4 regions of the Streptomyces syringium genome follow, and region 2 is predicted to be linked to each of the others. Evidence: riboswitches for the same ligand, from Rfam matches in the RefSeq annotation. Region 2 holds a riboswitch; each other region holds the start of a gene.
What was found. A riboswitch is a leader RNA that binds a small molecule or an ion and turns the genes downstream of it on or off. The one in region 2 is predicted to bind cobalamin.

Region 1 (7,424 bases), 4.7 Mb from region 2:
AGAACCAGGAGAGTGGGCTGCTGGGCCAGTGCCCGCGCGATCAGTACGCGCTGTCGCTCGCCCCCCGAGAGCCGGCCGAAGGGGCGGTCCGACAGCTCCGTCGCGTCGACCCGTGCCAGTGCGGAATCCACCAGCCGGGTGTCCTCGGCGGTGTCCCCGTCGAGCAGACGTTTGTGGGGAGTGCGCCCCATGGCCACCACGTCGCGCACCACCAGATCGAAATCGGCGCCGGGCTCCTGCACCACCGCCGCCAGCGTGCGTGCCAGCCGCCGTACGGGCAGCTGCCAGGCGTCCGCCCCGTCGACGATCACCCGCCCGGTGTCGGGGCGCAGCACCCGGTAGACGGTGCGCAACAAGCTCGACTTGCCGCTGCCGTTGGGCCCCACCACCCCGACCACCTCACCGGGGGCGGCGTTCACGGACACGTCGTGGATGAGGCGGTGTGCCCCGGCGGTGACCGTGAGGCCCTCCACGCACAGTTCGGTCGCGCTCATTCCACCCCCTGGCCGGTGCCCCGCCGGGCGTCCCGGCGCATCAGCCACAGGAAGAAGGGGCCACCGCACAGGGCGGTCAGCACCCCGACCGGAATCTCCTGCGGTGCGGCGACCGTACGGGCCGTGATGTCGGCCCACACCAGGAAGACGGCCCCCGCCAGAGCAGCCGCCGGCAGGACGCGACGGTGGTCCCCGCCGACGAAGAGACGAACGATGTGCGGCAGCATGAGCCCGACGAAGCCGATGGGCCCGGCCGCCGCCACCAGGACACCGGTGACGAGGGAGAGCAGCACGAACATCCGGCCGCGGAACCGCGCCACATCCAGCCCCATGGTGGTGGCAGCCTCCTCGCCCGCCAGCAACAGATTGAGCGACCGGGCCCGCAGGATCAGCACCGCGACGGCCACCAGCAGTGCGCCCGCCGGCAGCCAGAGGGTGTCCCACCGCACTCCGCCGAGGCCCCCGAGTGTCCAGGCGAGCACCTCGCGGGCCTGGTTGCCACGGTCGGCGGTCAGCAGCACGAGGTCGGTCAGGGCGGTCGCGACGGCGGCGACGGCGACTCCGGACAGCACCAGCCGGACGGAGGTGATCCGACCGGTGGCCCGGGCGGTCGCGTACACCAGCAGCAGGGTGAGCAGGGCTCCCGCGAAGGCGGACACCGACAGCGACAGCGTGCCGAACAGGGTCACACCGGAAACGATGACCAGGACCGCCCCCAGCGAGGCGCCCGAGGACACGCCCAGCAGATACGGGTCCGCGAGCGGATTGCGGACCAGGGCCTGCATGGCCGTGCCGACCACCGCGAGCCCGGAGCCGGTCACCGCGCCGAGCAGTACCCGGGGAGCCCGGGCGTCGAGGACGATGGTCTCGCGCGCCCGGGTCCAGGCCGGCTCCGGCCACGGCGCCCCCACGCGGTGGGCGACGATGCCCCACACCTCACCGGGCGGCACGTTCACCGAGCCGATGGTCAGCCCGGCCGTCACCGAGACCAGCAGGAGAGCGCCGAGAAGCACCAGGACCAGCGGATAGGGCACCTTGCGCCGTCCGCGCGGTGGCATCCGGACCGTCCTGGAGCGCCGGGATGCCGTGTCGGCCGTGTCCGCCACGGCCGACGGACGGGCCGTCACCGGAACCGCTCGGGATGCAGTCGGCGGGCCAGATCCTCCACCGCGTAGGGGGGCCGCACACCGACCAGGGTCGAGGTCAGCGGCAGTACCGTGAACCGCTGGTTCTTGACGGCGGGCACGTCGGCGAGGGCGGGGTGGGACAGGAGGAACTTCTTCTTCTGCTCGACACTGCCCGAACCGCGGTAGTCGTAGATGGCGATGACCTCGGGTTTGCGCTCGACGACCTGCTCCCAGGAGACGTCACCGAAGACCTCGTCGAGGTCGCCGAACACGTTGCGCCCTCCGGCCAGCCGGATGATCTCCGTGCCCAGGCTCTTGCCGCCTGCCGTGAAGGCCGCCTTGTCCCCGCTGTCGTAGACGAACACCGGCACCGGCCGGCTGCCTTCGACCGCTTCGGTCGTCCTGGCGACGCGTTCCTCGAGGCGCGTCACGAGGTCGTCGGCCCTGCCCTGGATGCCGAAGATCCGGCCGATGGTACGGACCTCCTCGTAGGCGTCCGCCATGGCCACGCGGCCTTTGCCGCAGTACTCGCGGTTGAGATAGGTGTCGATGCCCGCCTCGGCGAACACCTTGCGGGATCGCCCCTCCTTCTCCGCGAAGGCGGAACCGTAGCCGCCGTACACGAAGTCGGGCTCGGCGTCCACGACGGTCTCGAAGGACGGCTCCTTCTTCGCCAGCTCGGGAATCCGGCCGAAGTCGCGGCGGTGCTCGGGCAGCACCGCGGAGTCGGGGAACGACGTGCCGACCATCGCCTTCTTCAGCCCGAGAGCGAGCATCAGCTCGGCCGGGTGCTGGTGGATGGTCACCACCCGGGCGGGTGGCTTCCGATAGGTGGTCCGGGTGCCGCAATTGTCGATGGTGACGGGAAACCCCTTCGCCCGCGGGGCCGTGGCCCGGTCGTCCGCAGGGTCCGTCGCTCCGCAGCCTGCCAGGAAGCTCGTGGCAAGGACCGAAGCCAACGCACAACGGATGATCCGCCGACGGGTGGGGGACGAAAAGGAAAGACGGTGGATGCCGTCGTACATGTGATGCCTCCTGCGGAGTCCGCGCTCCTCGGACAGCCCTCGCGACGGGACAGTGTCCTGACTCCCGGAGCGACGTCCCCTGGCCTCCGACCGCTCTCGCGGTGGTCTCCCCCAGAGGTATCGCTTCCCGGTCACAGTGGCGGGACCGTGCCGGATTCACACCGGCTTCCTGATTCCCCGTCGCGACGATGACCCGGTGATATTACGAGTGGCGGGCGAGGCGGGAAAGGGCGCACGATCGATCAATTCGCGCCCCCCTCCGCCTCATTCAGCCCTGACGGGAGGCGCGAAGGATCAGTCGTTCGGCGTCCTGGTCGTAGGGCCGGCCGTCGAAGCCACCGAAGATCTCGACCTCTTCGAAGCCGGCCTCCTCGGCCATCGCCCGCAGTTCGACCGCGCTGTACACGAACCAGACCAGGCTCGCCCGGCGAACGCGGTCCCCGCGGACCAGCACCCAGTCGCTGCGCAGCCGGGCCCAGTCGTCGAGCACGGTGTCGGTCTGCACCAGCAGATCACCGCCCCGGTGGACGACCTTCGGCGGCACGACCTTACGGGCCAGGAGCTCCTTGCCCGCCACGTCCAGCAGCAGACGGCCACCGGGTTCCAGACAAGCACGCATGTTGCGCAACACCCGCATGTTGGCGGCGTGTTCCTCGAAGTACCCGAACGATGTGAACATGTTGAGCACGACGTCGTAGGCCTCCGGCTCGACGTGGTGCAGCGCGTCGGTCCGGACGAACCGGGCCTTCGCCCCCGCCGCCCCGCAGAACTCCCGCGCCCGCTCCAGCATCGCGGGACTGCGGTCCACGCCGGTGACGTGGTGGCCGCGACGCGCCAGCGGAACGGTGAACACACCCGGGCCGCAGCACAGGTCCAGGACACGGGCCCCGGGAGTGAAGGCCAACAGGGGAGAGGAGTCGAGAAGTTCCTCCGCCTGGCTGTAGCGCTGTTCGGAGAAGAGAAAGTCGTAGAACTCGGTCCAGAACTCGTCGTCCTCGAACCCGTCCGTCCGTGTCATCAGGAACCGGCCTTCCTTCGCGTCGTCGAGTCGATCGGTTTCCCCGCACCCGGTGCCGTGCGCACCGCGAGCAGCAGGGGCGGGAGAAGCAGACACTGAGCCGCGGCCGCCAGCCAGAACCAGCCGGTCTCCCCGGCGTCGAGGCCGAGACCGTAGAGCTGCCCGCCGAGAATCCCGCTCGCGCACGCGCCGAGGCCGGCCGCGAGACGCTGCTGCCCGAACACGACGGCATCGGAGCGCGGACTGCGGCGCAAGGCCTCCAAGTCGTTCTTCAGGAACAACACGATGTCACCGAAGGTGATCAGCGCGCCGCCCAGCAGCAGCGCCGTCCTGGTGCCGGCCGACAGGACCGCCATTCCGGCGGCGAGCGCGAGGAAGCCCCCCACCAGCGCCCGCCGGTACGGCATCCGGCGGATCCGGCCGGAGGCCAGTGGCTGGACCACGATGACCAGGACGAAGCAGGTGAGCAGCACCAGGCTGTAGAACTCGCTGGACGCCCGCTCCACCGCGAACACGGCCAGATAGTGCTGGAAGTGGAAGTACAGATAGAAGGCCAGCAGATTGGCCGCGAACGGCAGCGGTGCCACTCCCGAGAGCAGGCCCCTGCTCACCGGGAGACCATCGGCCTTCCCCGGGTCCGCGCCGACGGCTCCGCCCGCCGGCCCCACCGGGGTCCTCTCCGTGGGCAGCAGCGCGTGGCCGGCCGTCACGCCCAGGAACAGGGCTGTCGTCGCGAGGAACAGCCAGCCGGGTGAGGACAGCACGAACGGGCCGGCGATCAGTGGTCCGACCGCCATGCCCGCGTTGAGCGCCGCGTTCCCGGCCGACAGGAACATCGGCCGCCGCTCGTCGTCCACGCCGCGCACCAGATAGGCCTTGTTGGCGGGGAGATACAGCGCCGCACCGCAACAGGTGAGGATCAGCGCGCCCACGACGAGCGGCGGCCAGCGCAACGCCAGCAGCAGACCCACGAAGCCCGCCGTACGTACCGTCAGGGCCCACACCATGGTGCGCCGCAGGCCGATACGGTCCGCGAGCGCCCCGCCGACCACGCCACCGGAGAACTGCACGAGGGACGCCACGGCCAGGACCAGCCCCACCGCTCCCAGGCCCATGCCGAGCCGTTCGTGCAGGAACACCGACATGAACGGCAGGACCATGAAGCTGCCCAGCGGGATGAGGAAGGAACTGACCAGCAGGAACCGCAGCGGTCCGCTCAGCCGGAGAAGCGAGATGCCGAGGGGTGTCGCCGTGGCCCGCCCTGCGCTCACCCGGCCGCCCGCTCGGTGTGGACCCGTACCGCGTTGGCGGCGGCCACGGCGCGGTGGGTGGCCAGCTCAGCGGTCTCCGCCTCCGCCCAGACGATGCCCGCGTAGCCCCGGCTGTCGCCCAGGTACTCGATGCGGTCTCCGACGCGCTTGACCGGATACCAGGCGGGCGACCCCGGCATGCCCTCCAGCCGGTCGAGCCCCGTCACCCCCGTGAACACTCCTGCCTGTTCCGGATATCCGAGAACGAACGCGACCGCCGGGCCGCCCGGAAGCTCCGCGTCGATGAGGCGGGGACGACGGCCGAGAGAGGCCTCCACCATCGCCTCGTACACATTGCAGCCGAGCGCCCGGCACATGCCCTCCGCGACGAGAGCGCCGCCGATCCGGGGATTGATCTCGATGATCTCCGGGCCCGTCACGGTGAGGGCGAACTCGACATGGGCGAACCGGTCGGTGTAACCCACGGCCGCGAGCACCTCGCCCAGCCACTTCTCCAGCGACAGGCGCTGCGGCTCGGGGAAGGCGACGGGGAACGCGGTGATCTCCTCACGGAAGCGCGGCTCGTGCGACATCAGCCGGCTGGAGACGCCCAGCAGCCTGGTGTGTCCCTCCCAGGTGAGTGTCTCGGCGCTGTAGAGAGGCCCGGAGAAGTACGGCTCCGCGAAGAGGCGGCCGGTCAGCCGCCGCCCGCCGGCCGCGCGCAGGGCCTCTGCGAGCTCCGGCTCGTCACGGGCGAGCCAGACGTTCTGGCTGCCGGTTCCGGCGGTGTCCTTCAGGACGGCGGGGAAGCCCACCTCCTTCCCCAGCCGGCGCGGGTAGTCGGCGTCGGCCCCCAGGGCTCCGGCCTCCACCGCGCGGCCCCTCGTCAGGCCCGCCTCGTAAAGCACGTTGCGCACCCTTGCCTTGTCCCGCGTCAGCTCCAGTACGGCGGCGTCCAGGCCGGGCAGTCGGAAGCGGGCCGTCAGCTCGGCACCGACCAGGGTCCAGGTGTCGGTCGAGCTGATGAGCCCCCGCAGCCCGGGAAGGCCGCAAAGGTCCGCGGCCACGGCGTCCACGTCGAAGGTGTCCATCTCGACCACGTCGAGAGCCCCGTCCGGCAGCTGCCGCAATTCGTGCGCGTAGACGAGCGGGTCACGGGTCAGCAGCCGGATGCGCTCGCCGAGCGCGTCGGCGGCCCGGATCAGGTGCCCCAGGCCGAAGGTGAGGGCTTCGAGGGAGACCACCGTCACGACGCGAGCTCCTTCTGCCGGCCCGGTGCGGGGCTGCGGTTCCAGGCCATCGTCGACCAGGGCATCGACAGGTCCGCCGGCGAGGTGATCTCGGCCGGGCCGAGCGCGGCGGTGTCCAGAGCCTCGCGGTGCCGGGCGAAGACCCGCTCGACGTAGCGGTGACCGGTGTCGGCCCCGATCACCAGATGGAGCCGGCCGGGACAGCGGTGCGCCTCCCAGGAGGCGGCGAGGTAGGCGGCGCCCGTGGACAGGCCGGCGAACACCGCGTGCTCGCGCAGCAGGGCCACGGCTCCCGCCATGGCGTGGTGGAAGTCCATCCAGTGGATCGCGTCGTACAGATGGTGGCGGACGTTGTCGAAGACGATCGAGGAGCCGATGCCGGCGATGATCGCCTCCGGATCGTGGTGGTCCTCGCTGCCGAAGGTGACGCTCCCGAAGGGCTGCAGACCGATCAGACGGACCGACGGGTCACGCTGCCGCAGATGCTCGGCCAGCCCGCCCGTGGAGGCGCCCGACCCGATCCCCCCGACGACGGTCAGCGGCCGGTCCGGGAACGCGGCGGCGACGGTGTCCGCGAACTCCCGGTAGCCGAGATAGTGGATGTCGTCGTGGTACTGACGCATCCAGTGGACGTCGGGACGCTCCGCCAGGATCTGCCGCACCCGCGCCACGCGCAGCTCCTGGTCGAGTTTGAGGTTCTTCGACGGGGCGACCTGCTCGACGGTGGCGCCGAGGATCTCCAACTGGGCACGGGTGGTGGCGTCGACGGTGGTGGAGGCGACGATGTGGCAGCGCATGCCGTAGCGGTGACAGGCCAGCGCCAGTGCCTGGGCGTAGATCCCGCTGGAGCTGTCGACGAGGGTCTGCCCGGGCCGGACCGTGCCCCGGTCGAGGAGCCGTCGCACCGCGGCCAGCGCGGAGTAGATCTTCATCGATTCGAAGCGGGCCAGGACCATGCCGTCGGACAGTCGGACCAGGTGCGGGGACTTGAGAGCGTCGGCGATATGGGCGTGTATCACCCGTAGCCTCCTTGGGCGAATGAGCACTGGTGGCCGAGCGTGTGGAAGAAGCCGGACAGTTCGTCCTTGAGCGAGGGGGAGGGGCGGCGGGCGAAGAGGTAGCCGACGAGGCAGCCGGTGTGCGCGACGAACACACCGTCCGCCCCGAACTCCTCGCGGTGTGCCAGCACGGTCTCGAACGTGGCTTTGGGCAGCACCTCCTGGGAGAGAGCGGCGTCGGCCGTCGCGGAACGGGCGACGG
Region 2 (7,424 bases):
TCACCGCCGCGATCGAGGCGGGCGTCCGGGTCGTGATGACCGGCCACCTGCTCGTCCCCGCCCTCGACCCGGAGCTCCCGGCCACCCTCAGCCCCCGCATCCTGGTCGACCTGCTCCGGGGCACGCTCGGCTTCGAGGGCCTGGTGGTCACCGACGGCATCGAGATGAGCGCGGTGACCGGCCGCTACGGCATCGACGGCGCGACCGTACGGGCCGTGGCGGGCGGCGCCGACGCCGTATGCGTCGGCGGCGAGAGCGCGGACGAGACGACCACCGACCTTCTGACGACCGCACTGGCCAAGGCCGTGCACGACGGCACCCTGCCGGAAGAGCGCCTGGCCCGGGCGGCGTCCCGGGTCGCGGAGTTCGCAGCCTGGTCCGGCCGGCGCGCCCGGTCCCGCACGGCGGCCGACGGGGTGCGCTCCGACATCGGCCTGGTGGCGGCCCGGCGTGCCCTGCGCGTCGCCGGCCGCCCGGACGGCACCCTTCCGCTGCCGGCCGACCCGCATGTGGTCGAGCTCGTCCCCACCTCGACCCTGGCCATAGACCGGCAGACCCCGTGGGGCGTGGCGGGCCCCCTGCGCGAGCTGCGCCCCGGCGCCACGTCCGTCCGGCTGGCCCAGCCCGACCTCGCCGCCGACGCGGACCTCCTGGACCGCACCGCCCTGACCCCCGCCACCGGCCGCCCGCTGGTCGTCGTGGTCCGCGACGCCGCCCGGCACGCATGGATGTCGGACGCGCTGACCCACTTGCTGGCCGGCCGCCCGGACGCCGTCGTGATCGAAATGGGCGTCCCCGGCAGCACGTCCCCCGGCGCCGTCCACCTCGCCACCCACGGCGCGACCCGCGTCTCGGGCCAGGCGGCGGCGGAACTCCTCGCCGGAGTAGCCGATGTGACGCCCCCGGCGAATTGACCCGGTCAAGGAATTCCCGCAGCGGAGAGCAAGGGGGCATTACGGAAAGGACCGAATGGAATGCGAATTCGGCCGCCGTGAATCCGGTGCGGAGTGCAGGCGATGAAATGGCTGACGCCATGCGGACGCGAAATCCCGGATGCCGTCGGGCGCGACTCCGAAAGGGTGACACCCCTGCGGGAAACGCGCGCAGCTGAGGCCCGCACCCCGAGGGATGCGGGCCCCAGCTGCAAAGTACGCGCCGGCGTCAGGCGGGAACGATGTTCTCGGCTGTCGGGCCCTTCGGGCTCGGCACGATGTCGAAGGTGACCTTCTGGCCTTCGAGCAGCTCACGGAAGTCCTGAGCTGCGATGTTCGAGAAGTGGGCGAACACGTCGGCACCGCCGTCGTCCTGCTCGATGAAGCCGAAGCCCTTGGCCGGGTTGAACCACTTCACGGTGCCTGACGCCATGCCGTATCTCCTTTGGTGCCGTACGCCGGCACCCGCGATGCGCGGATACCGGGTCGCCGCGATGAAGCCCGCCCAGAAAATGACCGGCAGTACGAAAACGCTTTCCAGTGGCTGAGAGTGCCGACGGAGGCGCTTGAAGTTTGGGAACACAACTGCAACTGAGCTCGACAGTAGCATGCGGCAACAGCCCACGTATGGTACGTAATTCCACTCTTTCAGTGGCGGCAAAAACACTCCCCGCGCGACGCGCTGAACCCTCACCTCGCGGTCATAGATAGTGGTCCACCCGAAGTGCAACCTTTCAGGAAGTGCGGTCGCTCTTCGGGTGCGCACGGCCTCAGACCGCGGGCGGTGGATTCACCGACTCGGCGGCACGCCGGTATTCCGCGTTGAGGCGCTGGGCTTCCTCGAGCTGGTCCTCGAGAATGACGATGCGGCAGGCGGCCTCGATCGGGGTGCCCTGGTCGACGAGTTCGCGGGCGCGGGCGGCGATGCGCAGTTGGTAGCGGGAGTAGCGGCGGTGGCCACCCTTGGAGCGGAGCGGGGTGATCAGGCGGGCTTCGCCGATGGCGCGAAGGAAGCCCTGGGTGGTGCCGAGCAGTTCGGCGGCCCGGCCCATGGTGTAGGCGGGGTAGTCGTCGTCATCGAGACGGCCGAAGGAGTCGTCTGCTGTCATCTGCACCTCTCCGTGGAACGCATGGAGGGGCCCTGGTGCCATACGGCACCAGGGCCCCGAAGGAACTGCTACACCATCTGCCGACCCTAGTACTGCGTCGGCCTTCTGTTTCCGCGGACCCGACCGAGATGCTGTCGGGGGTGCGGGGATCGCGGTTGTCTGACCGGAGACCACCTCACTGACGATGTCCTGCGGTACCCGGGCTCAGCGATCCGCCCGGGCGATCCTGATGGCGCGGGGCTCCTCCGTTCTTCCCTCTGTACGAACCTCTGTACGAACTACTCATCAAACGGGTACTGCGTACTGCCGGCACCGCTGGGTACTGCGAACTACGGTGCTGCTGCCCGGCAGTTCATCTCTGCCGGGCCTTGCTCGATCTCGGCTACAAGAGAAACCATAACCACACCAGCACCCAATGTCTACGCTGACCGACATAGATTTTTGTGTGCTGGTCGGAGAGATAGTCGCCTTCGATCACAGACGGGGCGCGTGGCGACCGCTCCAGCCGAGGCATGACACCGCATACCGATATGCGGACAGGGGGTGACGCCCAGTAGCACCCTCCCCTAGATTTCCTGCGCATCACGCAGTGATCACACAGGGGGGAGTCACCACCATGACGGAACCACCGACCGAACCACCCGCCGAGCCGCCGGCCGGGCCGGCCGCGCGGCTGCCCGAGCAGTCGACGACGTCACCGTCCACGGTGCCGCCGGAGGGCGGCCCCAAGGGTGGGCGTACGGCATCAGCCGTCACCGTGCCCATGGTCGTCGCGGGGGTGTGCCTGGCCATTCCGTTCGGCGCGATGCTGTGGGTCGACTCCTACTCCCGGCTCACCCCCACGTTCATCGGTATGCCGTTCTTCTACTGGTACCAGATGCTGTGGGTGGTCCTCTCGACCGCGCTCACCGTCGTCGCGTACGTCATCGTCAGGCGCCAGGAGCGCGCCCGTAAGGGTGGTGAGCGGCGATGAAGGACGGCGTGAACGGCGTGGCGCTCGCCGTCTTCATCTTCTTCTTCCTGGTCGTCACCGTCATGGGCTTCGTCGCCTCCAGATGGCGGCGCGCGGAGAACGCGAACAATCTCGACGAGTGGGGGCTGGGCGGGCGCTCGTTCGGCACCTGGGTCACCTGGTTCCTGCTGGGCGGCGACCTCTATACCGCGTACACCTTCGTGGCCGTCCCGGCGGCGATCTACGCGGGCGGCGCGGCCGGGTTCTTCGCGGTGCCGTACACGATCCTCTGTTATCCGCTGGTGTTCACCTTCCTGCCCCGGCTGTGGTCGGTCTCGCACAAGCACGGCTACGTCACCTCCTCCGACTTCGTCCGCGGCCGGTTCGGCTCCAAGGGGCTGTCGCTGGCCCTCGCGCTCACCGGCATCCTCGCGACGATGCCGTACATCGCGCTCCAGCTCGTCGGCATCCAGGCCGTCCTGGACGTGATGGGCGTCGGCGGCGGATCGAACTGGTTCATGAAGGACCTGCCGCTGCTGATCGCCTTCGGGGTGCTCGCCGCCTATACCTATTCCTCCGGGCTGCGGGCGCCGGCGCTGATCGCCTTCGTCAAGGACGCGCTGATCTACATCGTGATCATCGTGGCGATCGTCTACATCCCGATCAAGCTCGGCGGCTTCGACGACATCTTCGCGAAGGCGGGCGGGGCGTTCGCGGTCGAGAACCCGGCGACCGGCAAGCCGCGCGGCTCCCTGGTGACCGGACCGGACGCGCAGTGGGCGTACGCGACGCTCGCCCTCGGTTCGGCGATGGCCCTCTTCCTCTATCCCCACTCGGTGACGGCGGTGCTCTCCAGCCGCAGCCGCAACGTCATCCGCCGCAACACCACGATCCTGCCGCTGTACTCGCTGATGCTCGGGCTGCTGGCGATCCTCGGCTTCATGGCGCTCGCCGCCGGGGTCAAGGTCAAGAACGGCCAGCTGGCCATCCCGCAACTCTTCGAGAACATGTTCCCGGACTGGTTCACGGGCGTCGCCTTCGCCGCGATCGGGATCGGCGCGCTCGTCCCGGCGGCCATCATGTCGATTGCCGCCGCGAATCTGTTCACCCGCAACATCTACAAGGACTTCATCAAGCCGGACGCCACGCCCGAGCACGAGGCGAAGGTCTCCAAGCTCTCCTCGCTGCTGGTGAAGGTCGGCGCGCTGGCCTTCGTGCTCACCATGGACAAGACGGTCGCGATCAACTTCCAGCTGCTCGGCGGCATCTGGATCCTGCAGACCGTCCCGGCCCTGGTGGGCGGGCTCTTCACGCGCTGGTGCCACCGCTGGGCGCTGCTCGGCGGCTGGGCGGCCGGAATGATCTACGGCACCTGGCGGGCGTACGACACGCCGAGCGCCACGCAGGACCACTTCGGCAACACCAATCTCATCCCGCTCATCGGTGAGAAGGGTTACATCGGCCTCACGGCCTTCGTCCTCAACGTCATCGTGGTGATCGTCCTCACCTTCGTGCTCAGGAAGCTCGGCGCCCCGGACGGCGTGGACCAGACGAAGGCGTCGGACTACACGGCCGACGCGGGCGACCCGGGCGTGGTGGAGAAGCTCCCGGCGGCCACCGCGGGAGCCCCCGGAGGCCACTGACCCCCACACCCCCGACCGCGCCTCTGAGGCCGCCGCTCCCCGACGAACAGGGGGGCGGCGGCCTTCGCCTTGCGGGCGCCGCCGAGACGCTCGCAGAGGCCCTTCGGAGGCCTTCGCGCGAGCCCCCGGAGGGCCGTGACGGGGGCTCGTACGAGAAGGGAATCGAGGTCCAACACCCGGGCGCTCTAGCACATTCCGCACCCAGCTCATTACCGCGCGACACAACATGTGGGGGCGCGTACGAGTGGCAGCACTAGATGTATGCTCGTCCTCGCTGTCGCCGCAGGGGAATCCGGTGGAAATCCGGAACTGTCCCGCAACGGTGTATGTGTGCGGTTTTACGTACCCAGAGTCCGAGGACCTGCCGACAGCGCGCCCGCTCCGAGCCTCCGCTCGGAACAGGGCGTCAAAATCGTCCGGGTCTCGCGGGTTGGGCCGATGGACGCTGCGTGGCATGCCCTGGTGCAGGGGTGTCCCCGTACGCGCCCGTCGCGCCCGTCCGCCCGGCCCACACCACTGCCGAGCGAGGGAGAGCCCCACGTGACCATCGCGCCCGCCGATCCGGTCTCAGCGACAGCGGAAGCGACCGGCGGCCCCGGGACCGCGCTGCTGCGCACCCTGACCGACCTCACCGCCGATCTGCCCGCCACCGACCCCGGCAAGGTCGCCGCCGCCGCGCTGCGCGGCCGGCACCCGGGCTCGGACGAGGCCGAGTTGCGGTCCCTGGCCACCGAGGCTGCCGCCGGGCTCATCGCCGAGGAGCCGGAGTACTCCCGGCTCGCCGCGCGACTGCTCACGCGTGCGATCGCCGAAGAGGCGGCCGGACAGGGCGCGCTCTCCTTCTCCGCCTCCGTCGCGGTCGGCCACCGCGAGGGCCTGATCGCCGACGAGACGGCCGCGTTCGTCGTGACGCACGCCGAGCGCCTGGACGCCCTCGTGGACGCCGCGCTCGCCGACGGCGCCGACGACCGCTTCGGCTACTTCGGCCTGCGCACCCTGCACAGCCGCTACCTGTTGCGCCACCCCATCACCCGCCAGGTCGTCGAGACCCCGCAGCACTTCCTGCTGCGCGTGGCCTGCGGCCTCGCCGAGGACCACTCGACGCGGGCCCTGGACGACGTGGCCGAGCTGTACCGGCTGACCAGCACGCTCTCCTACCTGCCGTCCTCCCCCACGCTCTTCAACTCCGGCACCCGGCACCCGCAGATGTCCTCGTGCTACCTGCTGGACTCGCCGCTGGACGAGCTGGACTCGATCTACGACCGCTACCACCAGGTGGCGCGGCTGTCGAAGCACGCCGGCGGCATCGGCCTGTCGTACTCGCGCATCCGCTCGCGCGGCTCGCTGATCCGCGGCACCAACGGCCACTCCAACGGCATCGTGCCGTTCCTGCGCACGCTGGACGCCTCCGTCGCCGCCGTCAACCAGGGCGGCCGGCGCAAGGGCGCGGCCTGTGTCTACCTGGAGACCTGGCACGCGGACATCGAGGAGTTCCTGGAGCTCCGCGACAACACCGGTGAGGAGGCCCGCCGCACGCACAACCTCAACACCGCGCACTGGATCCCGGACGAGTTCATGCGCCGCGTCGAGGCGGACTCCGACTGGTCGCTGTTCTCCCCCGCCGACACCCCCGAGCTGGTCGACCTGTGGGGCGACGAGTTCGACGCGGCGTACCGCAAGGCCGAGGCCGACGGCAAGGCGATCAAGACGATCCCCGCGCGCGTGCTGTACTCCCGGATGATGCGCACCCTCGCGCAGACCGGCAACGGCTGGATGACCTTCAAGGACGCGTCCAACCGCACCGCGAACCAGACCGCCGAGCCCGGCAAGGTCGTCCACTCCTCGAACCTCTGCACCGAGATCCTCGAGGTCACCGACGACGGCGAGACGGCCGTCTGCAACCTCGGTTCGGTGAACCTGGCGCAGCACCTGGGCGCCGAGGGCGAGATGGACTGGGAGAAGCTGGACCGCACGGTCCGCACTGCCGTGACCTTCCTCGACCGCGTCGTGGACATCAACTTCTACCCGACCGAGCAGGCCGGGAACTCCAACAGCCGCTGGCGCCCGGTGGGCCTGGGCCTCATGGGTCTCCAGGACGTCTTCTTCCGGCTGCGGCTGCCCTTCGACTCCGCCGAGGCGAAGGAGCTGTCCACCCGGATCTCCGAGCGCATCATGCTCGCGGCGTACGAGGCGTCCGCCGACCTCGCCGAGCGGCACGGCCCGCACCCGGCGTGGTCCGCGACCCGCACCGCGCGCGGCGTGCTGCACCCCGACCACTACCCGAACGCCGAGCAGCGCTGGGCCGACCGCTGGGACGCGCTCCGCGCCCGGATCGCGAAGACGGGCATGCGCAACTCGCTGCTGCTCGCCATCGCGCCGACGGCCACCATCGCCTCCATCGCGGGTGTGTACGAGTGCATCGAGCCGCAGGTCTCCAACCTCTTCAAGCGCGAGACGCTCAGCGGTGAGTTCCTCCAGGTCAACACCTACCTGGTGGAGGACCTGAAGCAGCTCGGCGTGTGGGACCGCACCACGCGTGACGCGATGACGGACGCCAACGGCTCGATCCAGGACATGAACTGGATCCCCAAGGAGGTGCGCGACCTCTACCGCACCGCCTGGGAGATCCCGCAGCGCGCCCTGATCGACATGGCCGCGGCCCGTACGCCGTACCTGGACCAGAGCCAGTCGCTGAACCTCTTCATGGCCTCGCCCACCATCGGCAAGCTCAGCTCGATGTACGCGTACGCCTGGAAGCAGGGCATCAAGACGACGTACTACCTGCGCT
Region 3 (7,424 bases), 2.0 Mb from region 2:
AGGCTGATGACGTCGGCGTCCAGCTCCTCGATGGCACCGATGATGACGCCGAACTCGGCGTAGCACATATGCGTGTGGATCTGGGTGTCCGCCCGGACGCCCGCGGTGGTCAGCCGGAACGCCTCGGTCGCCCAGGCCAGATAGCCGGGCCGGTCGGCGGTGCGCAGCGGCAGCGTCTCGCGCAGCGCGGGCTCGTCGACCTGGATGACGGCGGTCCCGGCGGCCTCCAGGTCGGAGACCTCGTCGCGCAGGGCCAGGGCGACCTGGCGGGCGGTGTCGGCGAGCGGCTGGTCGTCGCGGACGAAGGACCAGGCAAGCATGGTGACGGGGCCGGTGAGCATGCCCTTGACCGGGCGCTCGGTCTGCGACTGGGCGTAGCTCGTCCAGGCCACGGTCATGGGCTCGGGGCGGGAGATGTCGCCGGCCAGGATCGGCGGGCGGACGTAGCGGGTGCCGTAGGACTGCACCCAGCCGTGCTGGGTGGCGAGGTAGCCGGTGAGCCGCTCCGCGAAGTACTGGACCATGTCGTTGCGTTCGGGCTCGCCGTGGACGAGGACGTCCAGCCCGGCCTTCTCCTGGAAGGCGAGGACGTCGCGGATCTCGGCGGCGATGCGCTCGTCGTAGCCGGCGGCGTCGATCCGTCCCGCGCGCAGATCGGCGCGGGCGGTACGCAGCTCGGTGGTCTGCGGGAACGAGCCGATGGTGGTGGTGGGCAGCAGCGGCAGACCCAGCCGGGCCCGCTGGGCGGCGGTCCGCTCGGAGTACGGCTGCGGGCGGCGGGTGTCCCGCTCGGTGACGGCCGCGGCACGGGCCCGGACGGCCGGGTCGTGGGTCAGGGCCGAGGCGGCGCGGGAGGCGCGGGCGGAGCGGTTGGCGGCGAGCTGCGGGGCGATGACGTCCGTGCCCTCGTTCAGTCCGCGGGCGAGGGTGACGATCTCCTCGGTCTTCTGGCGGGCGAAGGCGAGCCAGCGGGCGACCTGGGGGTCCACGTCGCGTTCGGCGGTGGCGTCGAGCGGGACGTGCAGCAACGAGCAGGAGGGGGCCACGTCCACCCGGCCGGCGAGGCCGAGGAGGGTGGCGAGGGTGGCCAGCGAGTGTTCGAGGTCGTTGATCCAGATGTTGCGTCCGTCGACGACGCCGGCGACGAGGCGCTTGCCCGGCACGCCGCCGGCCGCGGCGAGGGCTTCGAGGTTGGCGGCGGCGGGGCCGGTGAAGTCCAGGGCCAGTCCCTCGACGGGTGACTTGGCGAGGACGGGCAGGGCGTCACCGAGGCGGTCGAAGTAGGTGGCGGCCAGGATCCGGGGCCGGTCGGCGAGCGCGCCCAGGTCGCGGTAGGCGCGGGTGGCGGCGCTGAGGACGGCCGGCGACTGGTCCTGGACGAGCGCGGGCTCGTCGAGCTGGACCCACTCGGCGCCCGCGGCCCGCAGCTCGGCCAGCACCCGGGCGTACACGGGGAGCAGCCGGTCGAGGAGGGTGAGGGGCTGGAAGTCGGCCGGGGCGCCGGGGGCGGGCTTGGCGAGGAGCAGGTAGGTGACCGGGCCGACCAGGACGGGGCGGGCCGTGTGGCCGAGGGCGAGGGCCTCGCGCAGCTCGCCGAGCGGCTTGGCGGGGTCGGCGGTGAAGACGGTGTCCGGGCCCAGTTCGGGGACGAGGTAGTGGTAGTTGGTGTCGAACCACTTCGTCATCTCCAGCGGCGGGGCCTCCTGGGTGCCGCGGGCCATGGCGAAGTAGCCGTCCAGGGCGTTGTCCCGGACGGCGGCGCGGTGCCGCTCGGGGATGGCGCCGACCATGACCGTGGTGTCCAGGACGTGGTCGTAGAGCGAGAAGTCGCCGGTGGGCACCTCGTCCACGCCGGCCTCCGTCAACCGGCGCCAGGCGGCGCGGCGCAGAGTGGCGGCGGTGGTGTGCAGGGCGTCGGCGGTGACGCGGCCCGCCCAGTAGCCCTCGATGGCCTTCTTCAGCTCACGGGACTGGCCCTGCCGGGGGTAGCCGTGGACGGTGGCCCGGGAGGGCGGGGTGGTGTTGCGGTCGGTCACGGAACTCTCCTTCGCGAGTCGCGGAATGACCACGGCGGACCCGGGCGCGAAGGGACGACGAAGAGGGCGGGCGCGCTGGGCACACCTGCCTGCCACCGCCGGCCCTCCCTCGGGGCCACCGAGATCACCGCACGCGGGTGGCGCGCGGGCAGTGGCAGGTCTTCGGACTCGCGGGCGCGCCCTGGGGCCTTGGGGCCGCCGGGCACCTACTGGCCGTCGCTTCCCGGACGCGTGGGCGTCCAGTGCGTATGACGGCGGTCGTTCCCACTCACCGCTGCGGGGCAGTCCCGGATTTCCACCGGGTTCCCTCTTGCGACGCTCCCGCCTGGCGGGCGGGGCGAACCAGCTGCGTCCCCCACCCTAGACACAATGCGGAAGGACCGGTAGGGGAATCCGCGCAAGGATTCGATCTTGACGCGTGGCCGGTATCCGCCGGTGGACACTCCGCGCGTGCCGACCCGGCACGGCGTGGACGCCCGGCCCGACGTGCCGGGCGGCGGCCCGGGCGGGGCCTGTCCGCCCTGGAGGCACGGGCGTGCGGCACCCCGGTGGTCACCGCCGCGGCGGCCGCACCCGCCGCCCACGGCACCGTTGCGGGCGGTCCATGTGACGCATGAGAATCTCCGGTACGCCCGGACCCCGCCCGGACCCTGGAGTCGCCGTGACCGCCTTCGCGCACGCTCCTTTCGACCGCCGCACCGCGCTGCGGGCCGTGGCCGCGTCGGCCGCGGCCGGGCCCGTCGGGGGTGGTGGCGGCCGGAGTCCGCTGCGGGTGATGAGCTTCAACCTCCGCTACGCCTCCGACACCCCGCCGAACACCTGGGCCGATCGGCGGCCCGTCATGCGCACGCTGCTGCGCCACGAGCGCCCTCATCTCCTCGGCACCCAGGAGGGGTTGTACGCGCAGCTGCGCGACATCGCCGACGATCTCGGGCCGCGCTACGCCTGGGTCGGCACGGGCCGCGCGGGAGGCAGCCGCGATGAGTTCACCGCCGTCTTCCACGACGTGCGGCGGCTCGCCCCCGTCGCGTACGACCACTTCTGGCTCTCCGACACCCCGTATCTGATCGGCTCCGCGACCTGGGGCAACACTGTGATCCGGATGGTCACCTGGGTCCGGTTCCGCGATCTGCTCACCGGGGGCGAGTGCTACGCCCTCAACACCCATCTCGACCACGCCCATCAGAACGCGCGCGAGCGCTCCGCCGCGCTGATCACCACCCGGCTGCGCGGTCTGGATCCGGCCCTGCCCCGGATCGTCACCGGCGATTTCAACGTCCCCGCACACGGCAACCCCGTCTACGACACGATGCTCGAACAGGGTTCGCTCGTGGACTCCTGGGACACGGCCGATCAGCGCGGGGCGCAGTACGCGACCTTCCACGGCTACCGGCCGCTCGTGCCGGACGGCGACCGCATCGACTGGATCCTCACCTCGCCCCGGGTACGGACCCGGCGCGCGGCCATCAACGTCTTCCAGCAGGGCGGGCAGTTCCCCAGCGATCATCTGCCGGTGCAGGCGGACCTGGAGCTGTAGGGCGCCGCCTGTTTCATGGCCGCTTATCTCAAAGCCGCCCGAGTGTCACCACTTTGAACCGATCCACCCCGGGCACGGCACCGACTATCGGACATTCGAACATCAGGCCTCCCTTGGCGCACCAGAACCGCAGAAAACCCTTCCGCCGCAGGCCACCCTGGGTGACGTTCAAACAACGGTGTGAAACCTTTCGCCCCAACGTCACCACGAGTTGTCCGCATTACGAACAAAACTGGCCGGAAGTGCCCGGATCATTTTGACTGTGCCCACCCTCATCACCAAATGTCTGCCAAATGTCCTCGTCAGTGAAGCCCGTGTGCTCAGGGCTCTTACGGAACTACGACTTCCGATTACTGCTCTCCGGGGCAGCGGTGAGCCAGGTCGGCGCTCAAGTGACCGTCGTGGCACTGCCGTTGGTGGCCGTCATCGAGCTCGACGCCTCGCCCATGGAGGTCGGGCTGCTGACCGCCGCCGAGACCGCGGCGTTCCTCCTCGTCGGGCTGCCCGCCGGAGCCTGGGTGGACCGGATGCGGCGGCTGCCCCTGCTCATCCGCACCGACGTCGTACGGGCCGTGACGATGCTGAGCCTGCCGCTCGCGGCATGGGCCGGGGCACTGACCATGGCGCAGCTGTACGTGGCCGCCCTCATCACCGGTGTGGCCACCGTGTTCTTCGACATCGCGCACCAGAGCTACCTGCCCGGCCTGCTCCCCCGGGAGCAGCTGGTCGCGGGCAACGGCGCGCTGGAGACGGCCCGTTCGTCCGCCCAGGTCGCGGGGCCGGGGCTGGGCGGCGCCCTGGTGCAACTGCTCGGGGCACCCGTCGCCCTGCTGGCCGACGCGATCGGCTACCTCGTCTCGGCGCTCTTCCTGCGCGGGATCCGCGCCCGCGAGCCACAGCCCGCGCCCGTCGTGGGCGTCCCGCTGCGGGCCCAGGTCGCGGAGGGCCTCGTGTTCGTCCTCCGCCACCCCGTCCTGCGCATGATCGCCTGTGCCACCGGGGTCGCGAACTTCTTCTCCGCGATGCTGATGTCCGTGCAGACGGTGTTCCTCGTGCGGGAGCTCGACCTGCCTCCCGGCGTGCTCGGGCTGATGCTGTCGGCCTCGGCCGTCGGCGGGCTGGCGGGCGCGCTGTGCGCGGGACCGCTCGCCCGCGCGGTCGGCCAGGCCCGCATCATCTGGCTGTCGACCGTGGTCACCGGGCCGTTCGCGCTGCTGTGGCCGTTGGCCGGACACGGTGCCGCCGCCGTCTGGTTCGCCCTCGCCTCCGCGGCCGTCTTCTTCGGCGCGGTGGTCTACAACGTCGCCCAGGTCAGCTTCCGGCAACTGCTGTGCCCCGACGCGCTCCTCGGGCGGATGAACGCCACGCTGCGCTTCATGGTCTGGGGCACCATGCCGCTCGGCGCCGTGCTGGGCGGGGCCGTCGCCTCCGCCGCCGGGCCGCGCGCCGCCGTGTGGGTGTGTGCCGCGGGCTTTCTGCTCGTCCCCCTGCCCCTGCTGCTCTCCCCGCTGCGGCGCCTGCGCGATCTGCCGGCTCCCGCCGCCGACGCGAGCCGGACCGTGTCCGGAACCTAGGCCCCACCGCTCCACTCGTCGCCCGTCGCCCGTCGGCCGGAGGCGTCCTCGTAGCGGACCGCTCGGACGCCTCCACACCGCGTCGGACGTGCTCCACCGCTTCACCGCCCGACCCCCCTTTCGTCTCACGAGTCAGCGCGCCCCGGGCGCGCGGGAGGACATCGTGCAGTCCAGCAGCATCACCACGCAGTACCTCGACCGTTACCGCCGCACCGTCGACGGCGCGGCGGCCGCCGGGTCGCTTCCGGTCACCGGTGCGCAGCGGCGGTTCCTGCTCGCCCGGCGGATGGACCCGGCCGGGCGGGCCGACCTCGTACCGCTGTTCTTCGCCTTCCCCCGCGGTTCGGTCGACACCGGCCGGCTGCGGGCGGCGGCCGGGCACCTCGCCGCCCTGCACCCCGCCCTGCGGGCCCGCCCCGAGGCGCTGCGCGGGGTCCCCGTGCAGCGGCTCGGGGAGCCCGACGCCCGGGTGAGCCGGGTGGAGCCGCGCCCCGGCGAGAGCGCCGCCGACGCGCTGCGCCGGGCACTCGGCGCCTGGGCGGCCGAGGGGCCGCCGCTGCGGCTGTTCCTCGCCGCCGACCCGGCGGGCGACCGTGATGTCCTGGCCGTCGTCATGGACCACGCGGCCTGCGACGAGGCGTCCATCGGCCGGGTCATGGCGGATCTCACCGACGCCTACCGCGACGGGCTCGGCCCCCGGGACGTGCCCGGGTCCCGGGCGGCGGACGAGCTGGCCGCCTACCGCGAGGCCGTGCACCTCCAACTCGAGGCGGAGGCACGGGCGTCGGGGCAGCGGTCCGTCACCTACTGGGCCCGGCGGCTCGCCGCGCTCCGCCCGGCCGCCGGCCCCGCGCCGGCCCCGCGCGCCGGGGGCGGCCCGGCCGGCACCGGCGCCGTGCTGCACCGGCTGCCCGCCGACCCGGACGGCTCCCGGCCTCCCTTCCCCGTCCTGCTCGACGCCTGCACCGCCGCCGCGCGCACGCTGTACGGCCCGGACCGGATCCCGGCCCTGGGCTACCCCTGGGGCGGCAGGCCCGCCGCGGCGCAGCCCGTCCTGGGCTGCTTCCTCAACACGGTGGTGCACCCGGCCACCGCGTGCGACCTCGACGAGCGGACCGTGGCGTGGTGGGACGACCTCGACCACGCGGACGCCCCGTTCGACGAGGTGGTGCACGCGGCCCGGACCGCCGGGGTGCCCTGGTCGGGGCGGCTCGACGGCCTGCTCACCTCCGAGGACCTGCACCGCCGTCCGCCACTGCGGCTGGGCGACGCCACCGGACACGAGACGCACATCGACGGCCGTCCCGTCCAGGCGCCGTTCGCCGTGTCCGTCTCCCACGGCACGGACCTCCTCGTCCGGATGGCGTGGGACCGGGGCGTCGTGCCGGACCCCGTCGCCGAGGACGCCTTCGCCGCCCTGCTGGACGCCCTGCGGGCCCGCACCCACGGACACGCACCGGTGGGCTGAGCCGGACTCCGGCCGCCCGCCCCCTCACTTGACCCGGCCCGCCGTCCACCCGACGCGGGCACCGGGCCCCTCCAACCACCCCACGGAAGGGTTGACCATGTTCGGACTCTCCACATCCCAGGAGATCGTCTGGCTGCACGAGCAGATGCTGCCCGGCAGTCGCGCCTACAACTTCACCGCCACCATCGACCTGCGGGGCACGCTCGACGAGAGCGCGCTCCGCGACGGGCTGGCCGCCGCCCTCGACCGGCACCCCGGGCTGCGGCTCGAACTCGTCGAGAACCCCGGCGCGCTGCCCGGCCAGCGCGTCCGCGAGGGCTGCACGCCCCGCGTGCGGACCGTCGACCTCGGCCGGGAGGCCGACCCGGAGGCCGCGTTCGAGGAACTGCTGCGCACCGAGGCCGTCACGCCCCTCGATGTCTTCGAGGCGCCGCTGCTGCGCTGGTGCCTGGTCCGCCTCGGTGACGGCCACCACCGGATCATCCACGTCGAGCACCACCTCGTCCACGACGGGCACTCCTTCGCGATCCTGCTCCGCGACGTGTTCACCGTGTACCGGGCGCGGGTGCTGGGCGAGCCGGCCGAGTTGCCGGCCGCTCCCTCGTACGAGGACCACGTACGGGCCGCCGAGGGGCCGGGCCGGCAGGAGCGGCGGGAGGCGAGCCTCGCGTACTGGCAGCGGGAGCTGGCCGACGCCGCCTTCGATCTGCCGCTGCCCGGGCTCGCCCGGCCCGGTGTGCGGCGCCGGCACGCGGGCGCCCAGCTGCGCCAGCCGATCGACGCGGACCTCGCCGAGCGGCTGCGGGCGC
Region 4 (7,424 bases), 1.5 Mb from region 2:
CCGGTATGCCGATGACCGCGGCCGGACGCGGCGCCGCCGCCCCGCCTGCCCCTCCTTCTGCGAGCATCTCCAGCAGACGGAACAGCGCCGTCGGCGCGTTGCCGACCGCGACGACCGCGCCGTCGAGCTTCTCGCGCCACAGCTCCAGGGCCGCCGCGCTGCGGGTCGTGCCCATCCGCCGTGCCAGCTCCGGCACCGACGGGTCGGCGAGGGTGCACAGCACCTCGTTGTCCGCGGGCAGCCGCTTGCGGGTCACCCCGCTGGCGACCATGTTCGCGTCGCACAGGATCGGCGCCCCGGCGCGCAGCGCCTCGCGGGCCCGCGCCACCACCTGGGGGGAGTACGCGAGGTCCCGTACGAGATCGACCATCCCGCAGGCGTGGATCATGCGCACCGCGACCTGGCTGACGTCCGGCGGCAGTCCGCCGAGGTCGGCCTCGGCCCTGATGGTGGCAAAGGACTGGCGGTAGATGGACGCGCCGTCCTTCTCGTACTCGAACACTGTGCCTCGCTTGCTGGGTTGCGCCTGGTGGTGTCGTGCAGGGTCAGTCCGCGGAGGTACGAGCCGCCGCGACCGCGTCGGCCAGTCCCCCCGCTCTGGCTGTTTCCGTCTTCGTTTCCGTCTCCCCGTCCCGTACCGCGATCCGGTAGCCGTCCCCGGTCGCGAGCACGTCGACCCATGTCCCGCCCGGGTGGCCGCACCGCCGCTCGCAGCCGGACCAGTACACCGGGAGCCCCGCCGGGGGCAGTCCCGCGAGGCAGGCCGCCGCGTCCGCCCGTACGTCCGCGAGGGACTTGGCGCAGCCCGGCCGGCCCGCGCACGCGCCCGCCCGGTGCCAGGGGGACGTGGTGGAGGTGACGAGTCCGGCGTCCGCGAGCGCCGTCAGCCGGGAGCGGGCCGTACCGGCCGGGAGGCCGGGGACGACGATGCCGCGCCAGGGTGTCACACGCAGCTCGCCCGTCCCGTCCCGGTCGGCCGTGGTGGCCACGAGCCGCCACTGGGCGGCGGTCAGCCGCCCGAGCGGCGCGGTCACCGACAGGGCGCACCGCCCGTCCCCGCCGGTGACCAGGCCGGGCCCGACCGGGGGCCCGTGCGGGAGACGGGGCCGGGGCAGCGGGACGCAGTCGATGCCCGCGGCCGTCAGCCGGTCACCCAACGCTTCGACGCGCGGGCGGTGTTCGGGGGCCAGGTCCCGCACCCGCCAGGCCTTGGCGCCGCCGCGGGCCGCCGCCGCGAGGAACTCGCGCGCGGCCAGCACGGCCGCGCGCGGCGCGTCACAGGCGGCGATGCGCAGACCGGGCCCGGTGGCGGCGAAGCACACGGTGGCCTGCCCCGCACCGCTTGCGATCAATGTCACATCGGGGCCGAGGGCCACGATGTCGCCGCGGCCGTCGTCCAGGCCGAAGAGGAAACGACCCGACAAACCTGACAAATCCAGGCCGTCGGAGGGGTCGGGCGCATCGGACGCGGGGGTGCACAGGAGTGCGTCCAGGGCGCGCGCCCAGGCCTGCACATCGGTTGCCCCGGCGGGGGACGGCTCCACGGCCCCGTCCAGACCGCACAACGGCGAGGCCGCCACATTGCGCACCCGGTCGTACCGGTCCGACGGCAGCAGCCCCGCCGCCCGCAACCGGCCGGCCAGTTCACCGCCGCAGCCGTCGGACAGCCCGCGCAGCTGGACGTTGCCGCGCGAGGTGATGTCGAGGTTCCCGTCGCCCAGCTCCTCGGCGACCAGCGCCAATGCCATCGCCTGACGGGCCGTCAACAGCCCGGCGGGCAACCGGACGCGCGCCAGCGCACCGTCGTCCGCGGTGTGCAGCCGCAGCGCTCCGGGGCAGGCGTCGCCGCCCGCTCGGACGGTCCGTCCGCCGGCGGCCGGTTTATCCCGCTCCGAGGGGGATGGGGGGGTGACGGGCATGGCGGCGAGCATACCGACGATCACACCGGGTGCACCGTCCTGTGCCAAACGGCCAGCGCTTACTATGCTCACCGGTGGCCAGAATCTCTTTGTTCGTCCTCTGGTCCGCCAAACGCCAGCGACGGCGTCAGGGGAGGAAGCCGGTGAGACTCCGGCACGGTCCCGCCACTGTGAGCCCGGCAGCGATGCCGGGCGAGTCAGGAACTCCCGCCGTCCTCCAACCGCCCGGGGCGCGGACCCCGAGGAAGGCCAGCCGCCGCATGCGCACCATCCGGTCCGGCGTACCCCGGGCGACCCTCGATGCCCTGGGGAGCGCCGCGTGATCCTTCTCCTGTCGACGTCCGACACCGACCTGCTCAGCGCCCGCGCGGCTGCCGCTCACGGAGGCCCGGTCCCGTACCGCCTGGCCAACCCCGCCCGGCTCGCGCTTGACGACCTGCCCGCCCTCCTGGACGGCACCGACCTCGTCGTCGTCCGCCTCCTCGGCGGCATCCGTGCCTGGCAGGAGGGGCTCGACCTGCTGCTCGCCGGGGACCGCCCCGTCGTCGTCCTCACCGGCGAACAGGCGCCCGACGCCCAGCTGATGGAGGCCTCCACCGTCCCCATCGGCATCGCCGCCGAGGCCCACGCCTACCTCGCGCACGGCGGCCCCGACAACCTCGAACAGCTCGCGCGGTTCCTCTCCGACACCGTGCTGCTCACCGGCCACGGCTTCGAGGCGCCCGCCCCCGCCCCCACCTGGGGTCCGCTGGAGCGCACCCCCAAGCCCGGCGCCACCGGCCCGCTCATCGCGGTGCTCTACTACCGCGCCCACCACATGAGCGGCAACACCGCCTTCGTGGAAACCCTGTGCGGGGCCATCGAGGACGCGGGCGGCCGCGCCCTGCCGCTGTACGTCGCCTCGCTGCGCGCCCCCGAGCCGGAGCTCATCGAGGCGCTCGGCACCGCCGACGCCGTCGTCACCACCGTCCTCGCCGCGGGCGGCACCAAGCCCGCGGCGGCCTCCGCCGGCGGCGACGACGAGTCCTGGGACGCCGGCGCCCTCGCCGCGCTCGACGTGCCGATCCTCCAGGCCCTGTGCCTGACCGGACCCCGCAGCGCCTGGGAGGAGAACGACGAGGGCCTCTCGCCGCTCGACGCCGCCACCCAGGTCGCCGTCCCCGAGTTCGACGGCCGCCTCATCACCGTCCCGTTCTCCTTCAAGGAGGTCGACGACGACGGCCTGCCGATGTACGTGGCCGACGCCGAGCGCGCCTCCCGCGTCGCCGGCATCGCCGTGCGCCACGCCCGGCTGCGCCACATCCCCGCGGCCGACAAGCGCCTCGCGCTGGTCCTCTCCGCCTACCCCACCAAGCACTCCCGCATCGGCAACGCCGTCGGGCTCGACACCCCCGCCAGCGCCGTGGCGCTGCTGCGCCGACTGCGCGAGGAGGGCTACGACTTCGGTACGGAGGAGGTCCCCGGCCTCGCGTCCGGTGACGGCGACGAGCTGATCTACGCCCTCATCGAGGCCGGCGGCCACGACCAGGAGTGGCTCACCGAGGAGCAGCTCGCCCGCAACCCCGTCCGCATCCCGGCCGCCGACTACCGGCGCTGGTTCGCCGAGCTGCCCGCCGAGCTGCGCGAGGCCGTCGAGGAGCACTGGGGCCCGGCGCCCGGCGAGATGTTCGTCGACCGCAGTGCCAACCCCGAGGGCGACATCGTCCTCGCGGCGCTGCGCCGCGGCAACCTCCTCGTCCTCATCCAGCCGCCGCGCGGCTTCGGCGAGAACCCCATCGCGATCTACCACGACCCCGATCTGCCGCCCTCGCACCACTACCTCGCCGCCTACCGCTGGATCGCCGCCTCCCGCGCGGACGGCGGCTTCGGCGCCGACGCCATGGTCCACCTCGGCAAGCACGGCAATCTGGAGTGGCTGCCCGGCAAGAACGCCGGCCTGTCCGCCGCCTGCGGCCCGGACGCCGCCCTCGGCGACCTGCCGCTGATCTACCCCTTCCTCGTCAACGACCCCGGTGAAGGCACCCAGGCCAAGCGCCGCGCCCACGCCACCCTCGTCGACCACCTCGTGCCGCCGATGGCCCGCGCCGAGTCCTACGGCGACATCGCCCGCCTGGAGCAGCTCCTCGACGAGTACGCGTCCATCTCCGCGATGGACCCGGCCAAGCTGCCCGCCATCCGCGCCCAGATCTGGACGCTCATCCAGGCCGCGAAGCTCGACCACGACCTCGGCCTCGACGACCGTCCGGACGACGACGGGTTCGACGACTTCCTGCTGCACGTCGACGGCTGGCTGTGCGAGGTCAAGGACGCCCAGATCCGCGACGGTCTGCACGTCCTCGGTGGCGCGCCCACCGGTGAGGCGCGCGTCAACCTCGTCCTGTCGATCCTGCGCGCCCGTCAGATCTGGGGCGGCACGCAGGCCCTGCCGGGTCTGCGCGAGGCCCTCGGCCTCGACGAGTCCGCCGCCACCCGCACCACCGCCGACGAGGCGGAGGAGCGGGCCCGCGCGCTCGTCCAGGCCATGGAGGACGCGGACTGGGACCCGGCCGCGGTCGCTTCCGTGGCGCGGGAGCACGGTGAACAGGTCGCCGCGATCCTCGACTTCGCCGCCCGCGAGGTCGTGCCCCGCCTGGCCGCCACCACCGACGAGATCGACCACGCGGTGCACGCCCTGAACGGCGGCTTCGTGCCGGCCGGCCCGTCCGGCTCGCCCCTCCGCGGCCTGGTCAACGTCCTCCCGACGGGCCGCAACTTCTACTCCGTCGACCCCAAGGCCGTCCCCAGCCGGCTCGCGTGGGAGACCGGCCAGGCCCTCGCCGACTCCCTGCTGCAGCGCTACCGCACCGACCACGGCGACTGGCCGAAGTCGGTGGGCCTGTCCCTGTGGGGCACGAGCGCGATGCGCACCTCCGGCGACGACGTCGCCGAGGCCCTCGCCCTGATGGGTGTCCGCCCGCTCTGGGACGACGCCTCACGCCGGGTCAACGGCCTGGAGCCGATCCCGCTGGCGGAGCTGGGCCGCCCCCGCATCGACGTCACCCTGCGCATCAGCGGCTTCTTCCGTGACGCCTTCCCGCACGTCATCGGCCTCCTCGACGATGCGGTCCGGCTGGCCGCCGCCCTCGACGAGCCCGCCGACGACAACTACGTCCGCGCCCACGCCCAGGCCGACCTCGCCGAGCACGGTGACGAACGCCGCGCCACCACCCGCATCTTCGGCTCCCGCCCCGGCACCTACGGCGCGGGCCTGCTCCAGCTCATCGACAGCCGCGACTGGCGCACCGACGCCGACCTCGCCGAGGTCTACACCGTCTGGGGCGGCTACGCCTACGGCCGCGAACTCGAGGGCCGCCCGGCCCGCGAGGAGATGGAGACCGCCTACAAGCGCATCGCGGTCGCGGCGAAGAACACCGACACCCGCGAGCACGACATCGCCGACTCCGACGACTACTTCCAGTACCACGGCGGCATGGTCGCCACGGTGAAGGCCCTCAAGGGCAAGGCCCCGGAGGCGTACATCGGAGACTCCACCCGCCCGGAGACGGTCCGCACCCGCACCCTGGTCGAGGAGACCTCCCGCGTCTTCCGCGCCCGCGTCGTCAACCCCCGCTGGATCGAGGCGATGCGCCGCCACGGCTACAAGGGCGCCTTCGAACTCGCCGCCACCGTGGACTACCTGTTCGGCTACGACGCCACCACCGGCGTCGTCCCGGACTGGATGTACGACAAGCTCGCCCAGACCTACGTCCTCGACCCGGAGAACCGAGCCTTCCTCCAGGAGGCCAACCCCTGGGCCCTGCACGGCATCGCCGAGCGCCTCCTGGAGGCAGAGAGCCGCGGCATGTGGGCCAAGCCGGACGCGGAGACGCTGGAGGGGCTGCGCCAGGCGTTCCTGGAGACCGAGGGCAACCTGGAGGGCGAGGAGTAGGCCCCCGGCCACCCCACGGCGACCTGCGGAGACCTCCCCGCGAAGGGGGGTCTCCGCGCTTCACCTCACCGGCCGTCGACGACTCGTCCGACCCCCGACTGTCGAAGTACCGCGCCCCGGCAAGCCCCCGGCCGCCAGGAGCACCGCCACCGCGGCGGCCGCGCCACCGGGAAGGCTCCAGCCAGGCCCGGCGTCGTGCCGCAACGCGTCGGCGGGGGCCGGGGACAACGCTCCGGAGCCGTCCGGCAACTCCTGGGGCTCTCCGACGCCGTGGCACCTCCCGCTTTGGGGCTGCCGCCCGGCGCTCACTAGGATCATTTGGATGATCATCAGAAAACGGCTGGCGGCGGGCGCGTGCGCCCTGCTCGCCGCCCTGGCCGCGGGAACCGCGCCGGCGAACGCCGCCGACGAACCCTCGAAGAACTCCCCGAAGGTCGAGCTCGTCCTCGACGTCAGTGGCTCGATGCGCGCCCGGGACGTGGACGGGCAGTCGCGCATGGCGGCGGCCCAGCAGGCGTTCAACGAGGTGATCGACGCCGTTCCGGACGACGTGCGGCTCGGCATTCGTACCCTCGGGGCGAACTATCCCGGTGACGACAAGGAGCTGGGCTGCAAGGACAGCAAGCAGCTGTACCCCGTCGGGCCGGTGAACCGGACCGAGGCCAAGGCGGCCGTCGCCACGCTGCGGCCCACGGGCTGGACGCCCATCGGGTACGCGCTGCGCGGTGCGGACGCCGACCTCGACGTCGGGGGCGGTACGCGCAGGATCGTGCTCATCACCGACGGCGAGGACTCCTGCGGGCAGCCCGACCCCTGTGACGTGGCCCGTGAACTGGCCGCCAAGGGCACCCACTTGACCGTCGACACCCTGGGGCTGGCCCACGACGACAAGACGCGCGAGCAGCTCAGCTGCATCGCCGAGGCCACCGGCGGGACGTACACCACCGTGCGGCACACCAAGGAGCTGTCCGGCCGCATCAAGCAGCTCGTGCGGCGCGCGGCCGACCCCGTCGAGACGCCCAAGGCGACCCAGGGTGCGGCCGAGTGCGCGAAGGCGCCCGAACTCGGTGTCGGCATCTACACCGACCGCTCGGCCTTCGGCCAGCACCGCTGGTACCGCGTCAAGGTGACACCCGGTCAGGAGCTGCGCACCTCGGTGAGCGTCGGTGCGGACCGCGCGGTCGATCCCGACTACGGGGTGCTGGTGCGAGCCGTGGACGACAGCGGCCGGGAGCTGGTGCGCGGCACCGACGCGGGCAGCGGGCGGACCGACGTCATGTCGGCGGGCCTGCGCTACCCGATCGCCGAGGGGAAGAAGGATGAGGACAAGCAGGCGCGGACCGTCTGTCTGGAGGTCTCGCACTCCTTCTCCGCCCCCGCCTCCGTCAAGCGTGACCCCGGTCTCCCCGTCGAGCTGGCCGTCGACCTCGTCGACGCCCCGGACGACCCCTCCGACCTGGCCGCCTTCGGCCTCGGCCGGGGCTGGGTGCTGCTGGCCGTCCTGGTCGTGACCGGGCTGATCGCCGGTCTGCTCTGGGGCTGGCTGTCCCGCTGGCGTGTCTCGGTGTGGAGGACGA

Region 1: it holds a riboswitch for cobalamin, as region 2 does, so the genes downstream of both, JO379_RS01885 (ABC transporter substrate-binding protein) here and JO379_RS22755 (ribonucleoside-diphosphate reductase subunit alpha) in region 2, are expected to answer to the same signal.
Region 3: it holds a riboswitch for cobalamin, as region 2 does, so the genes downstream of both, metE (5-methyltetrahydropteroyltriglutamate--homocysteine S-methyltransferase) here and JO379_RS22755 (ribonucleoside-diphosphate reductase subunit alpha) in region 2, are expected to answer to the same signal.
Region 4: it holds a riboswitch for cobalamin, as region 2 does, so the genes downstream of both, cobN (cobaltochelatase subunit CobN) here and JO379_RS22755 (ribonucleoside-diphosphate reductase subunit alpha) in region 2, are expected to answer to the same signal.

What each region holds. Positions count from the first base shown of each region.
Region 1 covers NZ_JAGIOH010000001.1:396,761-404,184, reverse strand. Annotated here, with positions in the region: gene JO379_RS01895 (ABC transporter ATP-binding protein) at 1-494, opposite strand, end outside; gene JO379_RS01890 (FecCD family ABC transporter permease) at 491-1,552, opposite strand; gene JO379_RS01885 (ABC transporter substrate-binding protein) at 1,618-2,646, opposite strand; cobalamin riboswitch at 2,677-2,859, opposite strand; gene JO379_RS01880 (class I SAM-dependent methyltransferase) at 2,915-3,664, opposite strand; gene JO379_RS01875 (MFS transporter) at 3,664-4,935, opposite strand; gene JO379_RS01870 (ATP-grasp domain-containing protein) at 4,932-6,164, opposite strand; gene JO379_RS01865 (cysteine synthase family protein) at 6,161-7,183, opposite strand; gene JO379_RS01860 (GHMP family kinase ATP-binding protein) at 7,180-7,424, opposite strand, start outside.
Region 2 covers NZ_JAGIOH010000001.1:5,083,951-5,091,374, reverse strand. Annotated here, with positions in the region: gene JO379_RS22780 (glycoside hydrolase family 3 protein) at 1-914, shown strand, start outside; gene JO379_RS22775 (cold-shock protein) at 1,162-1,365, opposite strand; gene JO379_RS22770 (MerR family transcriptional regulator) at 1,703-2,041, opposite strand; gene JO379_RS34205 (DUF3311 domain-containing protein) at 2,658-3,014, shown strand; gene mctP (monocarboxylate uptake permease MctP) at 3,011-4,636, shown strand; adenosylcobalamin-variant (AdoCbl-variant) riboswitch at 4,911-5,007, shown strand; gene JO379_RS22755 (ribonucleoside-diphosphate reductase subunit alpha) at 5,177-7,424, shown strand, end outside.
Region 3 covers NZ_JAGIOH010000001.1:7,072,039-7,079,462, reverse strand. Annotated here, with positions in the region: gene metE (5-methyltetrahydropteroyltriglutamate--homocysteine S-methyltransferase) at 1-2,036, opposite strand, end outside; cobalamin riboswitch at 2,189-2,381, opposite strand; gene JO379_RS30715 (endonuclease/exonuclease/phosphatase family protein) at 2,698-3,573, shown strand; gene JO379_RS30710 (MFS transporter) at 3,867-5,147, shown strand; gene JO379_RS30705 (condensation domain-containing protein) at 5,311-6,615, shown strand; gene JO379_RS30700 (non-ribosomal peptide synthetase) at 6,713-7,424, shown strand, end outside.
Region 4 covers NZ_JAGIOH010000001.1:6,595,188-6,602,611, forward strand. Annotated here, with positions in the region: gene JO379_RS28975 (precorrin-8X methylmutase) at 1-502, opposite strand, end outside; gene JO379_RS28980 (ferredoxin-like domain-containing protein) at 546-1,931, opposite strand; cobalamin riboswitch at 2,004-2,148, shown strand; gene cobN (cobaltochelatase subunit CobN) at 2,239-5,847, shown strand; gene JO379_RS28990 (VWA domain-containing protein) at 6,170-7,424, shown strand, end outside.